3 regions of the Streptomyces sp. NPDC002104 genome follow, and region 2 is predicted to be linked to each of the others. Evidence: riboswitches for the same ligand, from Rfam matches in the RefSeq annotation. Region 2 holds a riboswitch; each other region holds the start of a gene.
The links. Region 2 has a riboswitch for cyclic di-AMP ahead of ACWCP2_RS25490 (transglycosylase family protein). Riboswitches for the same ligand answer to the same signal wherever they lie in the genome.
Positions count from the first base shown of each region.

Region 1: it holds a riboswitch for cyclic di-AMP, as region 2 does, so the genes downstream of both, ACWCP2_RS09060 (M23 family metallopeptidase) here and ACWCP2_RS25490 (transglycosylase family protein) in region 2, are expected to answer to the same signal.
Region 3: it holds a riboswitch for cyclic di-AMP, as region 2 does, so the genes downstream of both, ACWCP2_RS04025 (M23 family metallopeptidase) here and ACWCP2_RS25490 (transglycosylase family protein) in region 2, are expected to answer to the same signal.

Region 1 is NZ_JBSFDF010000007.1:133,812-140,395, reverse strand. Features, by position in the region: gene ACWCP2_RS09070 (M16 family metallopeptidase) at 92-1,444, shown strand; gene ACWCP2_RS09065 (M16 family metallopeptidase) at 1,477-2,844, shown strand; cyclic di-AMP (ydaO/yuaA leader) riboswitch at 3,112-3,271, shown strand; gene ACWCP2_RS09060 (M23 family metallopeptidase) at 3,284-4,078, shown strand; gene ACWCP2_RS09055 (GntR family transcriptional regulator) at 4,260-4,925, shown strand; gene ACWCP2_RS09050 (HPr family phosphocarrier protein) at 5,260-5,541, opposite strand; gene ACWCP2_RS09045 (bifunctional acetate--CoA ligase family protein/GNAT family N-acetyltransferase) at 5,727-6,584, shown strand, end outside.
Region 2 is NZ_JBSFDF010000033.1:62,902-69,485, forward strand. Features, by position in the region: gene ACWCP2_RS25470 (Ppx/GppA phosphatase family protein) at 1-200, opposite strand, end outside; gene ACWCP2_RS25475 (DUF501 domain-containing protein) at 197-754, opposite strand; gene ACWCP2_RS25480 (FtsB family cell division protein) at 795-1,283, opposite strand; gene eno (phosphopyruvate hydratase) at 1,403-2,689, opposite strand; gene ACWCP2_RS25490 (transglycosylase family protein) at 3,011-3,712, opposite strand; cyclic di-AMP (ydaO/yuaA leader) riboswitch at 3,715-3,887, opposite strand; gene ACWCP2_RS25495 (transglycosylase family protein) at 4,164-5,312, opposite strand; gene ACWCP2_RS25500 (cytochrome P450 family protein) at 5,414-6,584, opposite strand, start outside.
Region 3 is NZ_JBSFDF010000003.1:82,985-89,568, forward strand. Features, by position in the region: gene hpnH (adenosyl-hopene transferase HpnH) at 1-334, shown strand, start outside; gene ACWCP2_RS04015 (aspartate aminotransferase family protein) at 331-1,713, shown strand; gene ACWCP2_RS04020 (tyrosine-protein phosphatase) at 1,753-2,559, opposite strand; cyclic di-AMP (ydaO/yuaA leader) riboswitch at 2,875-3,070, shown strand; gene ACWCP2_RS04025 (M23 family metallopeptidase) at 3,075-4,112, shown strand; gene ACWCP2_RS04030 (winged helix DNA-binding domain-containing protein) at 4,190-5,347, shown strand; gene ACWCP2_RS04035 (molybdopterin-dependent oxidoreductase) at 5,690-6,283, shown strand; gene ACWCP2_RS04040 (hypothetical protein) at 6,430-6,584, shown strand, end outside.

The DNA.
Region 1 (6,584 bases), on a different contig from region 2:
GGCCGGGAACTTCTCCGCCTGCCGACACGCTTGCATACAGTGGCAGGTCTGACAGGAATCTCTGCATCGCGATCGAAGGGACCACATGCCCATGGGTCACACGGCCACAGCTCACGCAGGCTCCGGCGGCCTCACAGCGACCGAGCACCGGCTGGCCAACGGCCTGCGCGTGGTGCTGTCCGAGGACCACCTGACTCCGGTCGCCGCGGTCTGCCTCTGGTACGACGTCGGCTCGCGCCACGAAGTCAAGGGACGTACGGGCCTGGCTCACCTCTTCGAGCACCTGATGTTCCAGGGCTCGAAGAACGTCTCCGGCAACGGCCACTTCGAACTGGTCCAGGGAGCCGGCGGCTCCCTCAACGGGACCACCAGCTTCGAGCGCACCAACTACTTCGAGACGATGCCGACCCACCAGCTGGAGCTCGCGCTGTGGCTGGAGGCGGACCGGATGGGCTCGCTGCTGGCCGCCCTGGACGACGAGTCCATGGAGAACCAGCGCGACGTCGTCAAGAACGAGCGCCGCCAGCGGTACGACAACGTCCCGTACGGCACGGCCTTCGAGAAGCTGACGGCCCTGGCCTACCCGGAGGGCCACCCGTACCACCACACCCCGATCGGGTCCATGGCCGATCTGGACGCCGCGTCCCTGGAGGACGCGCGCGCGTTCTTCCGTACGTACTACGCGCCCAACAACGCGGTGCTCTCGGTCGTCGGCGACATCGACCCCGAGAAGACCCTCGCCTGGGTCGAGAAGTACTTCGGCACCATCCCCGGCCACGACGGCAAGCAGCCGCCGCGCGACGGCTCGCTGCCCGAGATCATGGGCGGCCAGCTCCGCGAGGAGATCGTCGAGGAGGTCCCGGCCCGCGCGCTGATGGCGGCCTACCGCCTCCCGCACGACGGCACCCGCGAGTGCGACGCCGCCGACGTGGCGCTGACCGTCCTGGGCAGCGGCGAGTCCTCCCGCCTGCACAACCGGCTGGTGCGCCGCGACCAGAGCGCCGTCGCCGCCGGATTCGGCATGCTGCGCCTCGCCGGCGCGCCCTCGCTGGGCTGGCTGGACGTCAAGACCTCCAGCGGGGTCGAGGTGCCCGCCATCGAGGCGGCCGTGGACGAGGAGCTCGCGCGGTTCGCCGCCGAGGGCCCGACGGCCGAGGAGATGGAGCGCGCGCAGGCCCAGCTGGAGCGCGAGTGGCTGGACCGGCTGAGCACGGTGGCCGGCCGCGCCGACGAACTGTGCCGCTTCGCGGTGCTGTTCGGCGACCCGCAGCTGGCGCTGACCGCGGTCCAGCGCGTCCTCGACATCACCGCCGAGGAAGTGCAGGCCGTGGCCGCGGCCCGACTGCGCCCGGACAACCGCGCGGTGCTGGTCTACGAGCCGCTCGAAGCCGACGCGGCGGACGAAATCGACGAGACCGACCAGAACGAGGGGGCGGAGCAGTGAGCGACACCGCAGCCGACACCGCAGCCGTCACGATGACCTTCCACCCGCGCCCCGAGGCCGGCGAGCCGCAGCCGTGGGCCTTCCCGGCCCCCGAGCGCGGGGTACTGGCCAACGGCCTGACCCTGCTGCGCTGCCACCGCCCGGGCCAGCAGGTGGTCGCGGTCGAGATCAACCTCGCCGCCCCGCTCGACGCGGAGCCCGAGGGCCTCGACGGCGTGGCCACGATCATGGTCCGCGCCCTGTCCGAAGGCACCGACAAGCACTCCGCCGAGGAGTTCGCCGCCGAGCTGGAGCGCTGCGGCGCCACCCTCGACGCGCACGCCGACCACCCCGGCCTGCGGGTCTCCCTGGAGGTCCCGGCCTCCCGCCTGCACAAGGCGCTGGGGCTGGTCGCCGAGGCACTGCGCGCGCCGGCCTTCGACGACGCCGAGGTCGACCGCCTGGTGCGCAACCGGCTCGACGAGATCCCGCACGAGAGCGCCAACCCGCAGCGCCGCGCCGCCAAGCAGCTCTCGAAGGAGCTCTTCCCGGCCTCCCTGCGGATGTCCCGCCCCCGTCAGGGAACCGAGGAGACGGTCGCCCGCATCGACTCCGCGGCCGTACGCGCCTTCTACGAGGCCCACGTGCGCCCCGCGACCGCCACCGCGGTGGTCGTCGGCGACCTGACCGGCATCGACCTGGACGCCGTCCTGGCCGACACCCTGGGCGCCTGGACCGGTGACACCACCGCCCCGCGCCCGGTCCCGCCGATCACCGCCGACGACACGGGCCGCGTGGTCATCGTCGACCGGCCCGGCGCGGTCCAGACGCAGCTGCTGATCGGCCGCATCGGGGCGGACCGCCACGACCGGGTCTGGGCGCCCCAGGTGCTCGGCACGTACTGCCTGGGCGGCACGCTCACCTCCCGGCTGGACAAGGTGCTGCGCGAGGAGAAGGGGTACACGTACGGCGTGCGCGCCTTCGGCCAGGTGCTGCGCTCCACCGCCGACGGCAAGGGCGCCTCGATGCTCGCCATCAGCGGCTCGGTGGACACCCCGAACACCGGCCCGGCCCTGGACGACCTCTGGACGGTGCTGCGCACCCTCGCGGAGGGCGGCCTGACCGACGCCGAACGGGACGTGGCCGTGCAGAACTTGGTGGGGGTGGCCCCGCTGAAGTTCGAGACGGCCGCCTCCGTGGCGGGCACGCTCGCCGACCAGGTCGAGCAGGAGCTGCCGGACGACTACCAGGCGCAGTTGTACGCGCGGCTGGCCGAGACCGGGACGGTGGAGGCCACTTCGGCGGTCGTCAGCGCCTTCCCGGTGGACCGTCTGGTCACGGTCCTGGTCGGGGACGCCTCGGTGATCGAGGAGCCGGTACGGGCCCTCGGGATCGGCGAAGTGACCGTGGTCGCCAACTGATCGGCGCCTGACCGCCAGTTGACCGCCCGTGACCTCCGGTGATCGCCGGTGGTCTCCGGCGGGCCGTCAACTGGCTTGCCATGGAAGGGGCTCCGGCGGCTTGTCCGCTGGAGCCCCTTTTGGGTTTCTTGTCCTTTTTCTGGCGTGGTTGCTCGTATGTGGTGTGGCGTACGCAACAAAAGGGCGCGTCTGTTTGGTGATTACCTGAAGATCCGCCTAGCGTCGGCCGTGCTGTCCGTCAGTCGTAACCGCCGCATCCGCGGCACCGGGCAGCGATCGCCGAGTCCCCGTCAGGCGCGAGCCTGGGGAGCCGGGGACCCACTTGTGTCCCTGGGGTGAATCGGACCGCCTCGCAAGAGGGGGCCCGTAGGAGACCTTCCTGCTCCGAACCCGTCAGCTAACCCGGTAGGCGAGAGGGAAGGAAAGGATCAGCCCCTTCATGGCGTTTGGCAGCAGTGCCGCCGGCAAGCACCGCGGTTCGAGCCGTATGAGCCGTAAGACCGCCGGTTACGCCGGCATAGCCGCCCTCGCCGCCACCGGCGTCGTGGGCTCCCTGGCCGGCCCCGCGTTCGCCGCGGACCACTCTCCCTCCGTGGAGGACACCGGCGCCCTGAACACCATCGTCGTGGCCGACGAGCTCGCCGGTGACGTCGAGGCCCAGGCCCAGTCCCAGCAGCGGGCCGCCGAGGCCGCCGCCGCCAAGGCGCAGGCCGAGGCCGACGCCCGCCAGCGGGCCGCCGAGGCCAAGGCGAAGGCCGAAGCCCAGGCCAAGGCCGAGCGCGAGGCCGCCGAGCGCGCCGCCCGCGAAGAGGAGCGCAAGCGCCTCAACACCTTCGTTTCGCCGATCGACGGCTCCTACGTCAGCACGCAGTACCACGCGGGCGGCGGCATGTGGTCCTCCGGCAGCCACACCGGCATCGACTTCCACGCCTCCTCCGGCACCTCCGTGCACGCGGTCGGCCTGGGCACCGTGGTCGAGGCGGGCTGGGGCGGCGCCTACGGCAACAACGTCGTGATCAAGCACGCCGACGGCACGTACACCCAGTACGGGCACATGTCCTCGCTGAACGTCCGCGTCGGCCAGCAGGTCACCCCGGGCCAGCAGATCGGCCTGTCGGGCTCCACCGGCAACTCCAGCGGCCCGCACCTGCACTTCGAGGCCCGCACCGGCGCCGACTACGGTTCGGACATCAACCCGCTGACGTACCTGCGCTCGCACGGCGTCAACGTCTGACCGCTCGCCCCACCGCACGTCTTCCACGAAGGCCCCGGCTCTTTGAGAGCCGGGGCCTTCGTCGTGTTTCGCGCCCCGCGGTGTGTGAATGTTTCGTATTTCCGGCCGTCCTCGGAAATTATCGTGTGTTGCAATAGAGTCGCAACGCGCACAGCCATACGAAAAAGGCGGAGGTCCGGTCTTGCGTATTCCCGCGCACACGGTATGCACAGCGATCCGCGACGACATCGTCTCCGGGGTGTTCGGGCCCGGCTCCCGGCTGACCGAGGAGGTGCTGGCCCGCAGGTACGGGGTCTCGCGCGTCCCGGTGCGCGAGGCGCTGCGCACGCTGGAGTCCGAGGGGTTCGTGACCACCCGCCGGCACGCCGGTGCCTGCGTGGCCGAGCCGACCGAGCAGGAGGCGGTCGACCTCCTGGAGGTACGGATGCTCCTGGAGCCCCTCGCGGCCGCCCGGGCGGCCCGGCGCCGCAGCGAGGCCCACCTCAAGGTCCTGCGCGGCCTGGTCAGGCTGGGCCAGGAACGGGCCAGGCGGGGCCAGGGGGAGGATCTGCGCTCCCTGGGCGGCTGGTTCCACGAGACGCTCTCCCAGGCCTCGGGCAGTCCCGGGCTCATCGCCCTGCTCACCCAGATGCGCCACAAGGTGGCCTGGATGTACGTGGTGGAGGCCCCGGTGCGGCCCGTGGAGTCCTGGGCGGAGCACGGCGCGATCGTGGACGCGGTGGCCCGGGGCGACGCCGAGCGGGCCCGGGCGCTGACCGCGGCCCACGTGGACCGGGCGGCGGGGGCGCACCGGATGCGCGTGAGGACTTTGCAACCTGCCGTAAACACGGCGAGCGTTCCGCATTAACAAACGCCGTATACAAAGGGGCGATATCCGGGCCGGTAATGCGTGCCCGCGCCTGGTGTGCCGCGCCCTGAATTCCGGGTCCTATTGCGCTGCCGGAATTCGGTCACCGGAATCCGGTCACCAGAATTCGGCCGCCGGAATTCGGGCTGCCATGGCTCGGGCCGCCATGATGCGGGCCGCCATGACGCGGGCCGGCGGGCATGGCGTGCGCCGGAACGGCGACGCGTACGGAAAGCAGCGAAGCCGGTGTCCTCGACCTCATCGGTCGGGGGCACCGGCTTCGCCGTGCAAGTCCAGCAAGTCCAGCAAGTCCTGCGGGTCGAACCCGAAGGGGTCAGACGGTCTCGGGGAGCTCCTCAAGACCCTCGGCGACCAGCTTCGCGAGGCGGTCCAGCGCGGCCTCGGCGCCATCGGCGTCGGACGACAGGACGATCTCCTCGCCGCCCTGGGCGCCCAGGCCCAGAACCGCCAGCATGGAGGCGGCGTTGACGGGGTCGCCGCCGGCCTTCGCGATGGTCACCGGGACGCCGGAAGCGGTCGTCGCACGGACGAAGATCGAGGCGGGACGAGCGTGCAGGCCCTCGGCCCAGCCGACGTTGACGCGGCGCTCTGCCATGGTGATGCCCTTCAGGTTCTTACGGTTGTCTAGACCAGTCTCTCACGACGTCCGGAATGGTCGAACCGACCTTCGGCCCGAGTTTCCCCGCCGTTCGACCTACCCCAGCTTGCCCTGATTCGAGCCAGCTTGCCCGATGCGCCGCGCCCAGGCCAATCGAACCGTTCGCGCCTTAAGGTGACCCCATGACGACCGAGTCCGACCCCTCGTACCCGGACCACTGGGAAGCCGACGTCGTCCTTCGGGACGGCGGGACCGCCCGGATCCGGCCCATCACCACCGCCGACGCGGGCCGGCTGGTCAGCTTCTACGAGCAGGTCTCGGACGAGTCGAAGTACTACCGCTTCTTCGCCCCCTACCCCCGGCTCTCCGACCGCGACGTGCACCGCTTCACGCACCACGACTACGTGGACCGGGTCGGGCTCGCCGCGACGATCGGCGGCGAGTTCATCGCCACCGTCCGCTACGACCGGATCGGCGCCGACGGCCGCTCGGCCACCGGGCCCTCCGACGAGGCCGAGGTCGCCTTCCTCGTCCAGGACGCCCACCAGGGACGAGGGGTCGCCTCCGCCCTGCTCGAACACATCGGTGCGGTGGCCCGCGAGCGCGGGATCCGCCGCTTCGCGGCCGAGGTGCTGCCGGCGAACGGCAAGATGATCAAGGTGTTCACGGACGCCGGCTACCAGCAGAAGCGCAGCTTCGAGGACGGCTCCGTCCACCTCACGCTCGACCTCGAACCGACCGCCGAATCCCTCGCCGTCCAGCGCGCCCGCGAGCAGCGCGCCGAGGCCCGCTCCGTCCAGCGCCTGCTGTCCCCCGGCTCGGTCGCGGTGATCGGCGTCAGCCGCTCCCTCGCGGGCGTGGGCGCGGCGGCCCTGCGCAACCTGCGCGACAGCGGCTTCCACGGCCACCTCTACGCGGTCAACGAGGCGGTCACCCGCGATCTGCTCGACGGCGTACGCGCCTACCCCACGCTCGGCGCCGTCGGCGCCCCCGTCGATCTGGCCGTCATCGCGGTCCCGGCCGACCGGGTCCCCGACGCG
Region 2 (6,584 bases):
GCCGCGTACTCGCGGCAGGCCGCGAAGGTGCGCTCCAGCGCCTCCGGGGCCAGCCGGCCGGTCCTGTCGACGCCCTGGCCGAGCCGGACGACGGTCATCCGGCGGTCCAGGTCGGTCAGCTCACCGGTGGCACGGTCGAGGTCCGCGACGAGGAGCCGGATGGAGTTCGTACCGCAGTCGACGGCCGCCACCCGGGTCACGCGCCCGCCTCCGGGGCATTCTCGTCGGCCTTCCGCTCGCCGCACGGCGTGACGCAGGCGCCCTTGGCCCACCACTCGGGCAGCATCGCCAGGGCCTCGTCGCCGAACGGGTTCACGCCCGGGCCCGCGGCCAGGGCGTGGCCGACCAGCACGTGCAGGCACTTCACCCGGTCCGGCATGCCGCCGGCGCTCGGGAAGCCCTGGAGCACCTCGATGGCGTCGCGGCGGGTGATGTAGTCCTCGTGCGCGGCCCGGTAGGCCGCGGCCAGCTCCGGGTCCACCGCGAGGCGGGCCTGCATCTCCTTCATCACGCCGTTGGCCTCCAGCGTGCCGATCGCACCGGCGGCCCGCGGGCAGGTCAGGTAGTACAGCGTCGGGAAGGGGGTGCCGTCGGGGAGCCGCGGGGCGGTCTCCACCACGTCCGGCTGCCCGCAGGGGCAGCGGTGCGCGATGGCTCGGAGCCCGCGCGGGGGGCGGCCGAGCTGCTGTTCGAACGCCTCGATGTCGGCGGCGGTCGGCTCGGTCCGGTCGGTCTGGGGCGGGGGCGTCTGCATGCCTGGAGGAAGTCTTTTCGTTCTCGTGGATGGGTGGGACTCAGTCGCCCGGGCGGTCGGCCTTGTCGACGCCGTCCCAGACGTTGGAGTACCAGGGCCGGTCGGTGGCGGCCTGTCCGCCGCGGCGCTGCTCTCCCGCGGCTGCTCCGGGGTCGGTCATGATGTAGCTGACCTCACCCGGCCGGACGAAGTGCAGGTGCTTGCGCGCCTGCTGCTCGGCGTACGCGTTGTCCTGCCAGCGGGCCTTCTCGTCGCGCAGCCGTTCCAGCCGGTCCCGCGCGGAGACGGCCTCCTTCTGCTGCTTGGCGATCTCCGAGCGCTGGGACACGTACTGGCGCATCGGATACGCGAGGGCGACGACCAGGGTACAGAGGACGAGCACGAGCAGGGCGGCCCGGCCGGTGAGCCGGCTGCGGCGGACCTGCCGGCGGGACTGCGAGCGGTACACGTGTGCCGCGGTCCGCTCACCGAGCTGCTTGAGCCTGGTCGCGGTCGAGAACGTGGCGAACCGGTCCCGGTTCCCGGCCATTGATCCGCCTCCCCTATATGCGCACGACGCACTACGTCCCCGCACACGGTACGGGACCGAGTGCGGGGACGTAGGGAGGCTTGCGCCCCCGAGGACCGATCAGCGACCGATCAGGGTGTTCAGCCCTTGAAGCGCGGGAAGGCGCTGCGGCCGGCGTACACCGCGGCGTCGTCGAGGATCTCCTCGATGCGCAGCAGCTGGTTGTACTTGGCGACGCGGTCCGAGCGGGCCGGGGCGCCGGTCTTGATCTGGCCGCAGTTCACGGCGACCGCGAGGTCGGCGATGGTGACGTCCTCGGTCTCGCCGGAGCGGTGCGACATCATGCACTTGAAGCCGTTGCGCTGGGCCATCTCGACGGCGTCCAGGGTCTCGGTCAGCGAACCGATCTGGTTCACCTTGACGAGCAGGGCGTTCGCCGAGCCCTCTTCGATGCCGCGGGCGAGACGCTCGGGGTTGGTGACGAAGAGGTCGTCGCCGACGATCTGGACCTTGGAGCCCAGCTTGTCGGTGAGGACCTTCCAGCCCGCCCAGTCGTCTTCGTACAGCGGGTCCTCGATGGACACGAGCGGGAACGCGGAGACGAGCTCCTCGTAGTACTCGGTCATCTCGGCGGCCGAGCGGGACTGGCCCTCGAACTCGTACTTGCCGTCCTTGTAGAACTCGGACGCGGCGACGTCGAGCGCGAGCGCGATGTCCTTGCCCGGGACGTAGCCGGCCTGCTTGATGGCCTCGACGATGAGGTCCAGCGCGGCGCGGTTCGACTCGAGGTTCGGGGCGAAGCCGCCCTCGTCGCCCAGACCGGTGGAGAGGCCCTTGGTGTGCAGGACCTTCTTCAGGGTGTGGTAGACCTCGGCACCCCAGCGCAGCGCCTCGGAGAAGGACTCCGCGCCGATCGGGGCGATCATGAACTCCTGGATGTCGACGTTGGAGTCGGCGTGCGACCCACCGTTCAGGATGTTCATCATCGGAACGGGCAGCAGGTGCGCGTTCGGGCCGCCGAGGTAGCGGAACAGCGGGAGGTCGGAGGCCTCGGACGCGGCGTGCGCGACGGCGAGGGAGACACCGAGGATGGCGTTGGCGCCGAGGGAGCCCTTGTTCTCGGTGGCGTCCAGGTCGATCATCGCCTGGTCGATCAGGCGCTGCTCGGTGGCGTCGTAGCCGACGAGCTCCGGGCCGAGCTGCTCGATGACGGCGAGGACGGCCTTCTCGACGCCCTTGCCCATGTAGCGGTTGGGGTCACCGTCACGGAGCTCTACGGCTTCGAACGCTCCGGTGGAGGCGCCGGACGGGACTGCAGCACGGCCGGTGCTGCCATCGTCGAGGCCCACCTCGACCTCGACCGTGGGGTTGCCTCGGGAGTCCAGGATTTCCCGGGCTACGACGACGTCGATGGACGGCACGAGCATCTCCTTCTGGGATGTGACGCTGGGTGTGCGGTGGCATGTCAGGCCGTGGGATGGCCTTGCCGCTTAGAGCCTAACCGCCAACGGGCACTCGGCCAGCCGACCGCCCGGGTCCTGGGACGAAAAAGGGCCTGAATGCCCCTCTTACAGGACATAGGGCCCTTGATCACCGGCGTTCCGGAGGCCCCGTCAGGCCGGAGGCACCCGCACACAGCACCGCCCGGCGCGAAGGGGGTTGCGCGCCGGGCGGTGGAACTGCGTGGTGGAGCTACGCGGCGGAACTACTGCGCGTCGCCGAAGCGGCGGCAAGCGTTCCTACGGGTTTCAGCTGAGGTTCAGCTTCTGGCCCGGGTAGATCAGGTTGGCGTCCGGCACGATTTCCTTGTTGAGCTCGAAGAGCTTCTCCCAGCCACCGGACACGTGGTTCGCGTCGGCGATCGCGCCCAGCGTGTCGCCGGACTTGACCTCGTAGGAGCCGTTGCCCGTCTTGGGGGCCTGAGCCTTCGGCGCGGCGGCCGGACGCTCGGAGCGCGTGGTCGGAGCCTCGACGCGCTTGGTCTGCTTCTTCGGAGCCTCGGTCTTCGGCTTCGCGGCCGGCTTCGGCTGCGTCTTCGGCTTGGAGGGGGTGCTCTGCCCCGAGCCGCCGTTGTAGGAGGAGCTCGACAGGCCGACGCCGCAGGACGGCCAGGCGCCCTTGCCCTGGCCCTTGAGGACCTTCTCGGCGATGGATATCTGCTGCGACTTGGAGGCCTGGTTGGCCTGCGCGGCGTACGCCTTGCCGCCGTACGCGGCCCAGGTGGAGGACGTGAACTGCAGGCCGCCGTAGAAGCCGTTGCCCGTGTTGATGGACCAGTTGCCACCGGACTCGCACGCGGCGACGCGGTCCCACTCGCCGGCGGTCGCGGCGGAAGCGGTGCCCGCGGCCATCAGCGGAGCCGCCACGGCGACACCGGCGACACCGGCGAGCGTGACGATGCGGACGGCCTTGGAGCCGCGACGGTGCTTGCCCTTGCCCGAAAGCAGCATGGAGTTCTCCTCACCGACGCCTACGAGGTGAGCTGTCGGGTTCGGGCGAGTGAGTGCCCGGCCGAGCGACCTAGCGCTTGGCTTAACCCCTAGCCGGCTGAGGTGACCGTCTCTCAACGGCCGCCACCGGCGCCTACCTTGGTTCCCCCGCTCCTGCCTTCGGCGCTTTACGCGACGAGTGTTCCCTCCGTCCGCCGGCAGGATTCGGCGATGCGGTCGAAGGAGCCCGCGGTGGCGAGCGATTCAGAAGGTAGACAGGTCTCCCCCCGATGTTCAACGAGCAACATCGGGGGGAAACGGTGCCTACTTGCGCTCCCCGGAGGGACGTTTGCGCAGGTGAGGGCGGGGTTTGCGGAACGCTCCGGGCCGGACACGCCAGTTGACCTGAAGAGACACATGTCTCACTTACAGAAAACGGACAATCAGCTGGTTCCGGGCGCCGCAAGTGCCCCTATTCGTGCGTTAGATCCAGGTTCTGGCCGGGCTTGATCAGGTCCGCGTCTCCGCCGATGACCTGCTCGTTGGCCGCGTAGAGACCCTTCCAGCCACCCTTCACTCCGTTGGCGTCCGCGATCTCGATGAGGCTGTCGCCCGCCTTCACGGTGTACGTCACCTCCGGCGCGGGAGCGGACGCGGCGGCCGTCTCGACCGCGGCCGGGCCGCGGTGCTTGCCGCCGCCCTCGGTCGCGCCGGGGGTCGCCGTGGCGCCCGGGGCGGTGGACGCGCCGGGTGCGGCCGGAGCCGTCGGGGCCGTGGGATCAACCGGGTTGAGGGGGTTTGCCGGGTTCGCGGAGTTCCCCGGGTTGGCCGGGTTCGCCGGGTTCGTCGGGTCCGACGGGGACGGGGACACCGGGTTCGTCGGGCCCACCGGCGCGGTCGGATCCGTGGACGGCGGCGTGGTGGGTCCCACCGGAACGGTCGGGTCCGCCGGGACGGTCGGGTCCACGGGGGTGACCGGGGCCACCGGGGCGGTCGGGTCCGCCGGACTCGTGGGAGCCGTCGGATCGCCCGGGAGTCCCGGAGGCGGCGTCTCCAGGTCCGGCCCCGGCATGACGGGCAGTTCGCCGGGCACGCCGACCGGATAGTCGGGCTGCGTCGAGGCCGACGGGGCCTCGGGAGCCGGGACCTTGGGCGTGGGCGCCCCGAAGTCCGTGGACGGCTTGCCCGAGCCGGTGTGGGGCACGGCGTCGTCCGGGCGGGACGGGGCCGGGGTGAGGGATCCGGAACCGCTGGGCAGGCCCGGGTCCACCGCGGCGGCGGGCGCGTCCTGCGTCAGGCCGGCCGGCACCGCGCACAGCGGCCACGCCTGGGGCCCCTGGGAGGCCAGCACCCGTTCGGCCACGGCTATCTGCTGGGAGCGGCTGGCCAGGTCGGCGCGCTCGGCGAAGGCGAGCCCGCCGGCGTTCTTCCACTCCTCCTGGCTGAACTGCAGCCCGCCATAGGCTCCGCCGCCGAAGTTGGCACTCCACGTGCCGCCGCTCTCGCACTCGGCGACCTTGTCCCATGTGGAGGTCTCCGCCGCGCTCGCGCCGGTGGCCGCGAGCAGCGGCAGGGCGAGCGCGGTGCCGGTGACTCCGGCGGTGACGACAAGTGCGGGCACTTGTCGGGGGCGTCTGTGGCGGCCGTTCCCGGAACGCATGAGGCTGCACCTTTCGCATAACGGCGGGGTAACGGCAGAACCTAGCGGCCTTCGAACGCCTGTCACAAGTTTGGGCCGTCAACTGACTTTCGGTCAGGCCGGTTCATGGTGATTTGACCGGCTGATTCGACGCTGAAGCGGACCGGCAGCGTCCGCAGCCCCCGCATGATGAGCCCACCACGCCACCGCAGCTCCCCGGGATCCACGGCCAGCTCCAGATCGGGCAGCCGCGTCAGCAGCGTCGCGAGCGCGGTCTGCCCTTCGAGCCGGGCGAGCGGGGCGCCCAGGCAGTAGTGGATGCCGTGCCCGTATCCGAGGTGCTGGTTGTCGCTCCGGGAGAGGTCCAGGGTGTCCGGGTCGGCGAACCGTTCGGGATCCCGGTCGGCGGCCGCCAGGACCACCAGCACCGGATCCCCGGCCGCGATGTCCTGGCCGCCGAGCTCGAAGGGCTCGGTGGCGAACCGCCAGGTGGCCAGCTCCACGGGGCCGTCGTAGCGCAGCAGCTCCTCCACGCCGGTCTCCAGCAGTCCGCTCTCGCCGGCGGCGAGGGAGAGCTGGAGGCGCTCGCGCTGCTCCGGGTTCATGAAGAGGGAGTGGACCCCGTTGCCGATGAGATTGACCGTGGTCTCGAACCCCGCGAACAAGAGGATGAAGGCCATCGCGGTGGCCTCGGCCTCCGTCAGGTGGTCACCGTGGTCGCTGGCCCGGATCAGATCGGAGATCAGGTCGTCGCCGAGGTCGTCGCGCTTGCGGTGGATGAGCTCGCCGAGATAGGTGCGCATCTGCTTCACGGACCGGGCCACCCCGCCGCGCGGGCCGCCGCCGTGCCGGATCATCATGCCCGCCCAGTCGCGGAAGTCGTCCTGGTCCTCCCGCGGTACGCCGAGCATCTCGCAGATGGCGTAGATGGGGAGCGGGAAGGCGAACTCGTGGATGAGGTCGGCCTCGCCCCTCTCGCAGAACTGATCGATCAGGTGATCGGTCAGCTCCTGCACCCTCGGGGTGAACTCGGCGACCCTGCGCGGGGTGAACGCCTTCGACACCAGGCGGCGCAGCCGGGTGTGGTCCGGCGGGTCGATGTTGAGGAGATGGGTCATCAGCTCCGCCTTGCGCTCCCCCGGGATCCCGGTGCGGCCCTTGGCGTGCGCGGAGCCCTCGTGGTGGGCCGGGTTCTTGCTCAGCCGCTGGTCGGCGAGGGCCTGGCGGGCGTCGGCGTACCGGGTGACGAGCCAG
Region 3 (6,584 bases), on a different contig from region 2:
CTGGCGGCTCAACCACTCCCCGCTCTTCCTCGACTTCCTGGAAGGCAAAGCCGATTTCCCCTGCACCGCCTGGGCCATTCCGAATTACTCGCTCTTCGGCTGGCAGCGCCCCTGCTATCTGATGAGCGACGGGTACGTTCCCTCGTACCGGGAACTCATCGAGGAGACCGACTGGAGCAAGTACGGCCGAGGGAAGGACCCGCGCTGCGCGAACTGCATGGCGCACTGCGGGTACGAGCCGACGGCCGTCCTGGCCACCATGGGTTCGCTGAAGGAGTCGCTGCGGGCGGTCCGCGAGACCGTGGGGGGCGGGAGCAGGGACACGTCGGCATGACCGGCTTCGATCTCGGCGCCCTGCTCGCCGAACGGGGTGGCGAGCGGTACGAACTGCACGCCCGCCACCTCAACCACCAGCTGCCCCGCATGCTGCACACCATCGGCTTCGACAAGGTGTACGTGCGGGCCGAGGGGGCCCACTTCTGGGATGCCGAGGGCAACGACTACCTCGACATGCTGGCCGGCTTCGGGGTGATGGGCCTGGGCCGCCACCACCCGGTGGTCAGGAAGGCCCTGCACGACGTGCTGGACGCCCAGCTCGCCGACCTCACCCGCTTCGACTGCCAGCCGCTGCCCGGGCTGCTGGCCGAGAAGCTGCTCTCCCACAGTCCGCACCTGGACCGGGTCTTCTTCGGCAACAGCGGCACGGAGGCGGTGGAGACCGCCCTGAAGTTCGCCCGGTACGCCACCGGGCGGGCCAGGGTCCTCTACTGCGACCACGCCTTCCACGGGCTCACCACGGGCTCGCTCTCGGTCAACGGCGAGGCCGGCTTCCGCGAGGGCTTCGGGCCGCTGCTGCCGGACACCGTGATCCCGCTCGGGGACCTGGCCGCGCTGGAGCGGGAGCTGAAGAAGGGGGACGTGGCGGCCCTCGTCGTGGAACCCATTCAGGGCAAGGGGGTGCTCGCCGCCCCGCCCGGCTTCCTGTTCGCCGCGCAGGAGGCGCTGCACCGGCGGGGGGCGCTGCTGATCGCGGACGAGGTGCAGACCGGCCTCGGCCGGACCGGCGACTTCTACGCCTACCAGCACGAGCCCGGGGTCGAACCGGACCTGGTCTGCGTGGCCAAGGCCCTCTCCGGCGGCTACGTGCCCGTCGGCGCGACCCTGGGCAAGGACTGGATCTTCAGACGCGTCTACTCCTCCATGGACCGGGTGCTCGTCCACTCCGCCAGCTTCGGCTCCAACGCGCAGGCGATGGCGGCCGGACTCGCGGTCCTGTCCGTGATGGAGGACGAGCGGGTGGTGGCCCGTGCCCGCGCGACGGGCGACCTGCTGCGCGGGCGGCTCGCCGCGCTCGTGGACGAGTACGAACTCCTCCACGAGGTACGGGGCCGCGGGCTGATGATCGGCATCGAGTTCGGCCGGCCGTCCTCGCTGGGCCTGCGGAGCCGCTGGACCATGCTGCAGGCGGCGCGCAAGGGGCTGTTCGCGCAGATGGTCGTGGTGCCGCTGCTGCAGAAGCACCGGATCCTCACGCAGGTCTCAGGGGACCACCTGGAGGTGATCAAGCTGATCCCGCCGCTGATCGTGGACGAGGCGGACGTCGACCGGTTCGTCGGCGCCTTCCGCGCGGTCATGGACGAGGCCCACGGGGGCGGCGGCCTGATGTGGGACTTCGGCCGGACACTGGTGAAGCAGGCCGTCGCCAACCGCTGAACCGGCGGTGCGGCGGGCGACGGCCCACTGCGCGGGACGTCAGTCCAGCAGCCGGTCGCGGAGCCTGCCGAGGGTCTCGGGCGCGAGCCCGAGGCCCTCGGCGAGGTAACGCTCCACGCCGCCCCACTCCTCGTCGATGGCGTCGAAGGCCGTGGTCAGATACGCGGCGCGGGCGTCGAAGAGCGGGGCGAGCAGCTCCATCACCTCGGGCGCGCGGGCCTCGGGCGCATCGCTGCCCCGGCGGACCCGGTAGCGGTTGTGCGGGGCGTTCGACTCCAGGTAGTCCGCGACGATCGCCTCCCGCTCCACGCCCAGCGCGAGCAGGGTGACCGCGATCGACAGGCCGGCCCGGTCCTTCCCGGCCGCGCAGTGCATGAGGGCCGGGACGCTGTTCTCGGCGAGCGCGTGCACCACCCGGCTGTGCTCGGCGGTACGGGTGCGGATCATGGACCGGTACGAACGGTTCATCCGCGCCGCGGCCCTGCCCTCGCCCAGGAGCTCGCGGAGCTGCGCCAGGTCCCCGTTGCGGACCATCTTCCAGAACTCGCTGCCGTCGGCCGGATCCGACAGCGGAATGTTGACGTTGAGCACCCCGGGCAGCTCCACGTCCGGACCCTCCAGCGCGTGGTCGGCTCCGTTGCGGAAGTCGAAGACGGTGTGCAGTCCGAGCGACCCGAGGAATTCCGCGTCGCTTTCGGTGGCATGCGCCAGATGTCCGCTTCGAAACAGTCGTCCCGACTTGACCCTTCGGCCGTCCGTGGTCGGCAGTCCGCCCACGTCGCGGAAGTTGCGCACTCCGGTCAGCGCCTGCTCCTCGTGCGGACTCTGGGGTATCGGCTGGGTCACCGGGCTCCTCCGTGGGATCGTCGTTGAGGGTGTCCGAATTACGCTACTTCCGGGCAACTTGCCATAGCGAGGGGCGAGATCGGACACGCCCCCGTGAGCCAGATCATACGGTGACGTTGAGTGCCTGATCACGAATGGCGAATTGCCTTGCTGGGGCGGTTGTTGAAGATGCGGAATGGACGCAGGGTGACCGGAATTCCGGCGGCCCGTCATCTTCAAGATTCTGTTGGGGAATTCATGACTTGTTCCGCGCGGCCGGACTCGATTACGTTCGCGATCGATCCGGACGGACCGCCTAATCCTGCCGCCGACCGGAAACCGCACCCGACTATTCACGCGCGCGGCAGGAGCGGGGGAACCAGGTAGGCCGCTGTCCCGGATCTCCGGTCGAGATCTTCACGACGGGACAGCTCGGGGTGAAGCCGTCCACGTGCCGTTCACCGGCACCGGGACGGCCGGACATCTCCAGTCCGAACCCGACAGCTCACCTCGCAGGCGTCGGAGAGGAATTCGCCATGCACGCAACGGGTAAGCACCGCCGTCCCAAGTCCCGCTCGATATCCCGCGGGTTCGCCGCCGCGGGCACCGGTGGCGCCGCCCTCGCGCTTCCGCTGCTCGGCGCCACCGGCGCCCACGCCGCGGGCGTCCCGGCCGCGGCTCCCGCAGCCGCTCCGGTCCAGGCCCCCCAGGTGGCCGCCGCGCAGGTGCCCGCCGCGCTCCAGGCCGCGCCGGCCACCGCGCAGAGCGCCCCCACCGTCTACACCGTCGTGCCGGGCGACTACCTCTCCAAGATCGCCGAGCGCCGGCACCTCACCGGTGGCTGGCAACAGCTCTACGCGGACAACCGCGAAGCCGTCGGCAGCGACCCGTCGCTGATCCACCCGGGTCTGGAGCTCACGCTCGGCGGCGCGAAGGGTGCGGCTCCGGCCGCGGCCGCCGAGTCCGCGCCGGCCGCAACGCCGAAGCCGGCCAAGAAGTCCGCTTCGCTTGATTCCTCCGCTTCCGGTGATTCGTCGGGCTCGTCCGACTCGGGCTCCTCCGACTCGGGCTCCTCCGACTCGGGTTCGTCCGACGGGGCCGACGCGCCCGCCGCCCCCGCGGCGCGTGCGCCCAAGGCACCCGCCGGGCAGCAGGGCGGTGCCACGTCCACCGGCTTCGTCGCCCCGGTCGGCGGCGGCACCTCCACCGCGTACAAGACCGCCGGCTCCATGTGGTCCAGCGGCTACCACACCGGTGTCGACTTCTCCGCGAGCACGGGCACCACCGTCAAGGCCGTCGGCCCCGGCACCGTGGTCTCCGCCGGCTGGGGCGGGGCGTACGGCAACGAGGTCGTCGTCCGGCACGCCGACGGCAAGTACAGCCAGTACGCGCACCTTTCCCAGCTCTCCGTCTCGTCCGGCCAGAGCGTCACCGCCGGACAGACCCTCGGCCTCTCCGGTGCCACCGGCAACGTGACCGGCCCGCACCTCCACTTCGAGATCCGCACCGGGCCCTCGTACGGCTCGGACATCGACCCGCTGGCCTACCTGCGCTCGAAGGGCGTCAGCATCTGAGTCCGAGGCGCTGTCGGAGGTGCCGGTTAGGCTGCGGCATCCGACAGCGGCCTCCAGCAGGATGGGACGGGCGGGGCATGAAGGTCAGCGCAGGGGAGCTCAACCGCTCCACCCTCGCACGGCAGTTGCTGCTGCGGCGCGAGGCGATGGGCGTCGGTGACGCGGTCCGCCGGGTCGTCGCCCTGCAGGCGCAGCACGCGGCCTCGCCCTACCTCGCGCTGTGGAACAGGCTCGCCCGGTTCGACCCGAAGGACCTCGACGCCGCCTTCACGGGGCGCGAGGTCCTCAAGTCGACGCTGATGCGGCTGACCCTGCATGCCGTGCACGCGCAGGACTACCCGTCCTTCCGGGAGGCCGTGCAGCCGTCCGTACGGGCCGCCCGGCTCGGGACCCGCTTCACGGACTCCGGGCTGACGGCCGAGGACGCCGACGTCCTCGTACCGGAGCTGCTGGACTTCGCCGACCGGCCCCGTACGACCGCGGAGTGCGAGGCCTGGCTCGGACACCGGCTGGGCGCCGCGCCGCGGCCCGGAGCGTGGTGGGGGCTGCGCCAGTACGCACCGCTGCTGCACGCGCCCACCGCCGCGCCGTGGTCCTTCGGGGAACGCCCGTCGTACGTCGCACCCCCGAGCCGGCCGCGCACCGTACCGGCGGACCCGGAGGCTTCGCGGGAGTCCCTGGAGGCGCTGGTCCTGCGCTACCTGGAGGGGTTCGGGCCGGCGACGGCGGCGGACGTCGCGCAGTTCTCCCTGGTCCAGCGGACCAGGGTGCGCGAGGCGCTGCGCGCGCTGGAGCTCTCCGGACGGCTGGACCGGCTGACGGGGCCGCAGGGCGAGGAGCTGTTCGACGTCCAGGGCGCACCGCGTCCGGAGGAGGACACGCCAGCGCCGCCCCGGCTGATGGCCATGTGGGACAGCGTGCTGCTGGCCTACGCGGACCGGAGCCGCATCGTTCCGCCCGCGTACCGCAGGCTCGTCGCGCGGATGAACGGAGACACGCTGGCGACCCTGCTGGTCGACGGCCACGTCGCCGGCGTGTGGCGGCCGTCCGCCGCCGACGGCGGCGCGATCGAGGCCACCGCCTTCCACCCCCTTCCGGACCAGGTCTGGGAGGAACTCACCGGCGAGGCCCGGGCGCTGAAGGCCTTCCTGGCCGACCGCGAACCGGAGGTCTACCGGCGGTACAGCCACTGGTGGACCACACTCCCGAGCGCCGAGACCCGGCTGCTCGTCTGATCCGTGGGGCCGGGGCCGGAGGGGGCCCCGGCCCCTTGGTCCAGCCGCAGGAGGCCTGGGCCCCCTGCGGGCCGAACACCGCGATCGGCGCGCAGGGGGGTCCTCCATCGGCGGTCCCGCGGCGAGGAGCCGCTCTCCGCCCGGGACCGATACGTGCCAGTCAACCAAGAGGCACCCCGCTGGGGCGACTGGAGCAGGACACGGAATTCGGCCAGCGCGGCCGACACAAGTCCGGTCAATCATCCAAGAGGTAAAGCTGCGATAATGGCTCGCATCTGCGAGGCGTAGGGCCAGGTGGACCCGCTGATGCCGGTTCGCGTGGCGCGGGAACGGAAGTGTGTGATGCGGGGCGAACCCCTCCCTCCGGGGCAGCGTGTGGCCAAGGGCTGGCCGGTCTCCCACTACGGTCCGGTACCCAAGTTCCGGGCCGAGCGCTGGAACCTCCAGGTCTTCGGGGCCACCGCCACCGGACGGACGTACGCGTGGACCTTCGAGGAGATCGCGGCCATGCCCGCCGTGACGCTCGCGGCCGATCTGCACTGCGCCTCGGGTACGACGACCCTCGGGCACGAGTTCTTCGGAGTGCCGTCGTCCGTGCTGCTGGAACTGGCGCCGCCGGCTCCCGGGGTCACCCATGTCATGGCCTGGGCGGAGTACGGCTACAGCGCGAACCTGCGCCTCTCGGACTTCGCCTCCGGCCGGACCCTCATGGCCACCCATCACGACGGCGAGCCGCTCACCGCCGAGCACGGATTCCCGCTGCGGCTGGTCGTCCCCCACCTCTACGGCTACAAGGGCCCGAAGTGGCTGCGGGCGATCGAGTACATGACCCAGGATCGGCGCGGCTTCTGGGAGGAGCGCGGCTTCCACAACATCGCCGACCCGTGGACGGGGCGGCGCCACGCGTACCAGGAGGACGAGGGCGACGGCGCGTAGGCCGTGGAACCTTCTGGAAGTAGTGGGCAGATGCCGCTCGTTGGGCATCTCTCCCCGCATGGGCGAGCCGAGGCGAGGTCGCGGTCCTGCTGCTCGCCGGCTGCGGCGACAACACACCGGAGAAGGCGAGCGGTTCGCCGTACACCGTGAACCTCGCCTCGCTGCGCGGACTGCCGCAGAAGCCCGTGACCGTTGAGTGCGCCAGCGCCAAGGGGCAGCAGAAACGCACCTATCGGGGCGTCCTGCTCCACGACGTCCTCAAGGACGCCCAGCCCCGCTTCGACGCGTCGAAGAAGAACGG